3 regions of the Amycolatopsis sp. NPDC089917 genome follow, and region 2 is predicted to be linked to each of the others. Evidence: riboswitches for the same ligand, from Rfam matches in the RefSeq annotation. Region 2 holds a riboswitch; each other region holds the start of a gene.

Region 1 (2,258 bases), on a different contig from region 2:
ACGATCAGCCTCCTCGTCCGCGGCGGCGCCGGCTTCACGCCCAACAAGAACACCCGCCTCCAGGAACGCGACCAGTTACTCGTCGTGACCACCTCCGACGCCCGTGACGCGGCCGAACGACGGCTCCGCGCCGTCGACCGCGCCGGACGCCTCGCCAGGTGGAAGGGCGAATCCGGCCAGTAGGTCACGAACCGGCACCAGCTGTTCGTCGGTTGATCTCAGAAAATTCTTCCCTTTGTACTCCTTTTGGATTACTTTCCCGGCAATCGACTCCATCGAATGGGTGAGTGTCACGGGGTAAGGAGTACGCAAGGTGACGAAACTTCCTGCACGGTTCGCCGGTCTGGGGGCCGCGGCCACACTCGTCGGAGTGGTTCTCGCCGCGCCGGCGGCTTCCGCGGCCGGCGCCTTCCCGGCGTTCGGCTTGCCCTTCGACACGGGCCAGTCGGTCTACTCGGCGGGGATCCACTCGGACGACGGGAACTCCGGCGTGAAGAACGCCATCGACTTCAGTCCCGGTGACAAGACCGTCCGCGCCCCGCTGGCCGGCACGGTCCGGATCCAGCACTGCTCGGGCGGTGACTGGGTGACCGTCGATCACGACGGCGGCTGGCGGACCGGGTACTACCACATGGAGCGCATTTCGGTCACCGACGGCCAGAAGGTCGCTCCTGGCGACGCCCTCGGCCGGACCGGCAACGCGCTGCCCTGCGGTGGCAGCAGCACCGGCGCCCACGTGCACTTCACCCTGTGGACCCTGCCCGCGGCCGCGGCCCAGGGCGGCGACTCGCGCGACTTCGGCGTCGGCGCGGGCAACTGGAACGGCATGTCCTACGACGAGGTCTCGACCAAGGTCGCCGAGGCCTACGGCGAGGCTGTCGACGGCAAGACGTTCGGCGGCTGGCAGTTCACCGCGGGCACCGATCAGTACTCCGGTACCGCGACCGAGGTCTCTTCGCGTTCGATCGTCCCGTTGCCGGGCCGATTCCGCGTCTGACCTCCCGTTGCCCGGCGCGGCGCGGCGCCGGGCAACGGTTCTTTTCGCTTGCGGAGTACGTGAGCGGCGTCTCAAGATGCGGACAAGGGGTGGCTTGATCGCCCGCTGATCCGCTAACTTCGTTCGTAGGTCACGAGTGTCAGCGTCAAGCCCCGGCTAGCTGGCCGGCAACCCTCCTTCCGCGGTGGGGTGCCCCGGGTGAGGACCTGGCTCGTCGCGTGGTGCGACGGGCAAGCGCGGGATCCTCGTCGGGTCCCCTGGCCCGGAGGATGACCATGACTCTCGCTCTCGAACGCACGAACGCCCCCGCCGCCGTCGCGGAAACCGTTGTCTCGCACGAAATTCCGACGGTGGCGTGTGCCGGTCTGCGGGTTCCGCTGGTCACCGGCGGCGAAATCGGCTACGCCAACCTCGATCACGCGGCGAGCGCCCCGTGTCTGGACAAGGTGCGCGACGCGGTCGACGAGTTCCTTCCCTGGTACGCCAGCGTCCACCGCGGCGCCGGGTTCGCCTCGCAGATCTCCACCAGGCTTTACGAGCGCACGCGCGGGATCCTGCGCGACTTCGTCGACGCGCGGTCGACCGATACCGTCGTTTTCACCCGCAACACCACCGATTCCTTCAACCTTCTCGCCCGTAGCCTGCCGAAGCACACGTCGGTCGTCGTGTTCGACACCGACCACCACGCCGCGCTGCTGCCGTGGAAGGGCCCGAACGTCCGCCGGATCGAGACCCCGCGCACCCGCCTCGCCGCGGTGTCCGCTGTGGACGAAGCGCTCGCGGACTGCCCGCAGGGCCCGCGGCTGGTCGTCATCACCGGCGCGTCCAACGTGACCGGGGAACTGTTGCCCGTCAAGGAGATCGCGGCCGTCGCGCGCCGGCACGGCGCCCGGATCGCGCTGGACGCGGCGCAGCTCGCGCCGCACCGCAAGATCTCCGTGCGCAAGCTGGACGTCGACTACATCGCGCTGTCGGGCCACAAGCTGTACGCGCCCTTCGGCGCCGGTGCGCTGATCGGCCGTGCCGACTGGCTGCGCGCCGCCCAGCCGTACCTCGCCGGCGGCGGTGCGACGAAGCTCGTCACCCGCGAAGCCGAAGACTTCGGCGTGGTCTGGAACGCGGGCGCCGAGCGGCACGAAGCAGGTTCCCCCAACACCGTCGGCGTCTACGCGCTCGGCGTCGCCTGCGAGGCGCTGTCCGAGAACTGGGACGCCATCGTCGCCCACGAGGACGAACTGCTGGCGCGGCTGCGTCGCGGTCT
Region 2 (2,258 bases):
CTCAAGCCTACGTGGCCGCTCCACTTACGCTGTCACCAGGAGAAAAGAGAACAGGTCGAGTCAGACACGAACGGGCCGCCCCGGACGGATTTCGTCCTGAGCGGCCCATTCTCGGAGAAATCAGGCTGCGACGCCCTGCGGTCCGCGGACCGGGTGGGTCACGTGGCCGCCGCGTTCGGCGATCCAGGCGAGGGCGGCGTCCGCGCGCTCACCACGCACACCGAGGCGGAACCGGCCGACCGGCGTGTCGCCGATCCGGGTCAGGCCGCCCCCGATGGTGGCGAGTTCGACGTCGAAGCGACCGGCTGCCTCGGGCAGCAGCGCGCCGACCGAAGCGAAACCGACGAGCACGACGTCCACCGCGCGGTCGTACTTCGAGGCCTGCGCCCGGCCGGTCTCGATCGTGGGCAGCAGCGCCTGCGCGGTCCGGCTGTTCGGGTCGGAGATCAGGTCGAGCACCGATCCGCGTTCGATGACCGCCCCGGCCTCGAGGACCGCGACGTCGTCGCACACACGACGGACGACGCCGGCGTCGGGAGTGGTGAGCAGCACGGTGACCCCGAGCTCGGCACGCGCCCGGTCGAGCACGGTCAGGACCGCGCCGGACTCTTCGGGCTGCACACCCGAGGTCGGGTCGTCGGCCAAAAGCACGGACGGCCCGGCGGCCAAGGCCTTGGCGATGGCCACTCGGCGCAGCTGCCCCTCGGACAGTTCGCCCGGTCGCTGCCCGGCTCGTGGGGTGAGCCCGACCAGGTCGAGCAGGTTGCCGACCCGGTTGCGGCGCTGCGGTCCGTCGAGGCCGAGCTGCTCGAGCGGCGACGCGATGTTGCCGGCGATGGTGCGCTCGGCGAGCAGCTCCGGCTTGGTGCTCACGACACCGACCTGGCGGCGGATCTCGCGCAGACGGCGACCGTCGAGGGTTCCGGTGTTGAGGCCGTCGAGGCGGACGACACCCCGGTCGGGGCGCTCCTGGAGCCCGATGCAACGAGCGAGGGTCGACTTGCCCGAGCCGGCCGGACCGACGACTCCGAACAGCGAGCCCGCCTGGATGTCCACGCTCACGTCGCGCAGGGCGACGACGGGATTTCCGTTGAGGGGAAAGGACTTGGACAGGTTTTCGACAGTGATCACGAAAGGCTCCATGCAAATGGGGCGCTGCTTCTTTCGAGCGCGCCAACCGTCACCGAGTGACCGTCCTGAGCGGACGGGTTTCAGAGGTAAGGGAAAAGAGACTCAGGCAGTAACGGTGGAGCGTCGACACGCACTTACCGTGCGGCGACCTTCATCGACGACACGTCGCCTGGTCAGCAGGAGCGGGTGGGTGACCCTGTTCATTAGGCACAGCCTCCATCGGTCCTGGCTGTAGCACCTGCCCTGTGGAGGGTGGTTGCTGCGACTTCGGCGAGCCAGGTCTCTCAGTCGCTCGGGATGGCTCACTGAGTAAAACCGATCCCACTGGATGAAAGCAAGCGCGTAGGCGCAGATCACACGTCTGGTCGCGTCCATCATACAGGATGAGCTGTCCATATTTTGAGACAAAGGCGGACGCATTCGTGCTACGGCGAGGCCGCTGCCTGCGAAGACAGATGTGGATCATGCAGATCCAGGAGAGGGTTACGCAGTCGTGCTGACATCCACCGGCACCGCGCTCACGCGGCGCCGGTCACACCTGCGACAGATGGTCAGCCTGCCGCGGCGGCGATCCGGGCGAACTGATGGACATCCAACTGCTCTCCACGGGTTTTGGGGTCGATACCCGCCTTTTCGAGCAACTCCCCCGCCCGTTCGGCGGAACCCGCCCATGACGCCAACGCCGCACGCAGAGTCTTCCGACGCTGCGAGAAGGCGGCATCGACCACCGCGAACAACCGCTCGCGCTCCACGGACGACACCACGTCGCCACGCTCGAAAGCGACCAGCGCGGAATCCACGTTCGGAACAGGCCAGAAGACCGCACGGGGCACCGCGGCGACCTTGCGCGCCTTGCCGTACCACGCCAGCTTGACGCTGGGCACGCCATAAGTCCGGCTTCCCGGGCCGGCCGCCATACGGTCCGCGACCTCGGTCTGGACCATTACGAGACCGCTGGTCAGCGACGGCAACTCGGCCAGCAGGTGAAGCACGACGGGCACGGCGACGTTGTACGGCAGGTTCGCGACGAGCGCGGTCGGCTGCGAGGGCAAGTCGTCCGCCGTGATCCGCAGAGCGTCCGCCCCGACGACCGTGAGCCTTTCGGCCCCGCCTCGTTCGGCCGCGGT
Region 3 (2,258 bases), on a different contig from region 2:
TCGCCGGTGATCAGGAGAACGATCTCCTCGTCGGGGTTGAGCTTGCCGGTCTCGATGAGCTTCTTCGCCGTCGCGACGGTGACCCCGCCGGCGGTCTCGGTGAAGATGCCCTCGGTGCGGGCGAGCAGCCGGATGCCCTCGACGACCTCTTCGTCGGTGACGTCTTCGATCGCGCCGCCGGTGCGGTTGACCACGTCGAGGACGTAGGGGCCGTCGGCCGGGTTGCCGATCGCCAGCGACCGGGCGATGGTGTCCGGCTTGACCGGCTGGACGACGTCGTGACCCGCGCGGAAGGCCGCCGAGACGGGGGAACACCCGGTGGCCTGCGCGCCGAACACCTTGTACGGCGTTTCGTCGACGAGGCCGAGCTGCCCGAACTCGCGGAAACCCTTGTCCACCTTGGTGAGCTGCGAACCGGAGGCGATCGGCACCACGATCTGGGAGGGAAGCCGCCAGCCGAGCTGCTCGGCGACCTCGAAGGCCAGCGTCTTGGAGCCTTCGGAGTAGTACGGCCGGACGTTCACGTTGACGAACGCCCAGGTCTCCTGCTCGGCCGCGAGCTGGGTGGCGAGCCGGTTCACGTCGTCGTAGTTGCCGTCGACCGCGATCAGGTCGCCGTCGTACACGGCGGTGGTGAGGATCTTGGCGCGCTCAAGGGTCTTCGGGATCAGCACGACCGACCGCCAGCCCGCGCGGGCCGCGGCGGCGGCGACCGCGTTGGCCAGGTTGCCGGTCGACGGACAGGCGAGCACGTCGAACCCGAACTCGCGGGCGGCGGCCAGTGCGACGGCGACCACGCGGTCCTTGAACGAGTGAGTGGGATTGCCGGTGTCGTCCTTGACCCAGACCTTCTTGACGCCCAAGGCTTTCGCGAGCCTGTCGGCCTGGATCAGCCGGGTGGCGCCGGGTTCGGTGTTGGGGATCTCTTCGACGTTCGAGGGAACGGGAAGGAGCTTCTTGTAGCGCCAGATGTTCTTCGGCCCGGCTTCGATGTCCTCGCGGCGCACGCGGCCGAAGTCGTAGGCGACCTCGAGCGGCGAGAAGTCCTCGGCGGAAACGAATTCGGGAGCGAGCGGCTGCCGGTGGCCCTCTTCCTTCGACACCAGTTCGACGGCCGGTCCGAGATCCGGGGTCTTGGTGGTGGAAGTCGTGCCGAGGGTTGCGGTCATCGCGAGGTTCCTTTCCTCATCTGCCCCGCCGTGGCGGGCCGGAATTGGCACCGTGTTCGTCAGCTACCCCGCGATCGCGGGATGACAGGCTGACGCCGGTTGCCGGGGCTTCATCGGGCCGTTCCCTCTGCCCCTCTGGATGAGCGGTATTCGATTGTCGGCACGCGCGTGATCGCGTCGCCTCGCCAACACCGTACGACATGAGGCTCAGATGGGGCCACCGTGCCCGGAACACATCACCGGACAAAGCACACGAGAGGAGGAGTGGCAGGATCGTCACCGTGACGACGCAAGCTTCCGCCCCATCGCCGCTGGTCCTGGTTCTCGGTGAGGAAGAGCTGCTGATCGAACGCGCGGTCCGCAGCGCCTCGGACGCGGCCAAAGCGGCCGATCCGACGGCGGATCTGACCCGGATCCGGGTGTCGGACCTCACAGTCCCCGCCCTCGCGGAGATGGTCAGCCCCTCGCTGTTCGCCGAGGGCAGGGTGATCGTCCTCGAATCCGCGCACGACATCTCGCAGGAGCTCTCCGACGGGGTGATGGCCTACGTCAAGGCGCCCGCCGACGGCATCGTGCTCGTCGTCGTGCACAGCGGAGGCGGCCGGAGCAAGGCCGCGAAGGCGCTTCCGGCGGCCCTGAAAAAGGCCGGGGCGGAGATCGTCGAGTGCCCGAAGCTGACCAAGCCCGCCGAACGGGAATCCTTTGTCCGCAACGAGGTCCGCCGGGTAGGCGGGAAGATCGACGGTGCGGCCGTGCTCGCGCTGATCGACGCCGTCGGCTCGGATCTGCGCGAGCTGTCGTCGGCCGCGACCCAGCTCGTCGCGGACGCCGGTGGCACGGTCGACGAGCAGGCTGTCCGGCGCTATCACCGGGGGCGCGCGGACGTGAACGGGTTCGCCGTCGCCGAGAAGGCCGTCGCCGGCGACAAGACGGCGGCGCTGGAGTCGCTGCGCTGGGCGATGCAGCTGGGTGTTCCCCACGTGCTGGTCGCGGACGCCCTCGCCGACGCCGTCCGGACGATCGCGCGGGTGTCGGGCGCGGGCCGCGGGAACCCGAATCAGATGGCGGGCGAGCTGGGGATGCCGCCGT

The links. A riboswitch is a leader RNA that binds a small molecule or an ion and turns the genes downstream of it on or off. The one in region 2 is predicted to bind S-adenosylmethionine.
Region 1: it holds a riboswitch for S-adenosylmethionine, as region 2 does, so the genes downstream of both, AB0N89_RS04295 (aminotransferase class V-fold PLP-dependent enzyme) here and AB0N89_RS17420 (ATP-binding cassette domain-containing protein) in region 2, are expected to answer to the same signal.
Region 3: it holds a riboswitch for S-adenosylmethionine, as region 2 does, so the genes downstream of both, thrC (threonine synthase) here and AB0N89_RS17420 (ATP-binding cassette domain-containing protein) in region 2, are expected to answer to the same signal.

What each region holds. Positions count from the first base shown of each region.
Region 1 covers NZ_JBFBGL010000003.1:195,825-198,082, reverse strand. Annotated here, with positions in the region: gene AB0N89_RS04305 (potassium/proton antiporter) at 1-183, shown strand, start outside; gene AB0N89_RS04300 (M23 family metallopeptidase) at 314-997, shown strand; SAM riboswitch class IV at 1,126-1,240, shown strand; gene AB0N89_RS04295 (aminotransferase class V-fold PLP-dependent enzyme) at 1,273-2,258, shown strand, end outside.
Region 2 covers NZ_JBFBGL010000021.1:32,714-34,971, forward strand. Annotated here, with positions in the region: gene AB0N89_RS17420 (ATP-binding cassette domain-containing protein) at 121-1,131, opposite strand; SAM riboswitch class I at 1,345-1,435, opposite strand; gene rsmA (16S rRNA (adenine(1518)-N(6)/adenine(1519)-N(6))-dimethyltransferase RsmA) at 1,683-2,258, opposite strand, start outside.
Region 3 covers NZ_JBFBGL010000024.1:56,916-59,173, forward strand. Annotated here, with positions in the region: gene thrC (threonine synthase) at 1-1,169, opposite strand, end outside; SAM riboswitch class I at 1,183-1,315, opposite strand; gene holA (DNA polymerase III subunit delta) at 1,451-2,258, shown strand, end outside.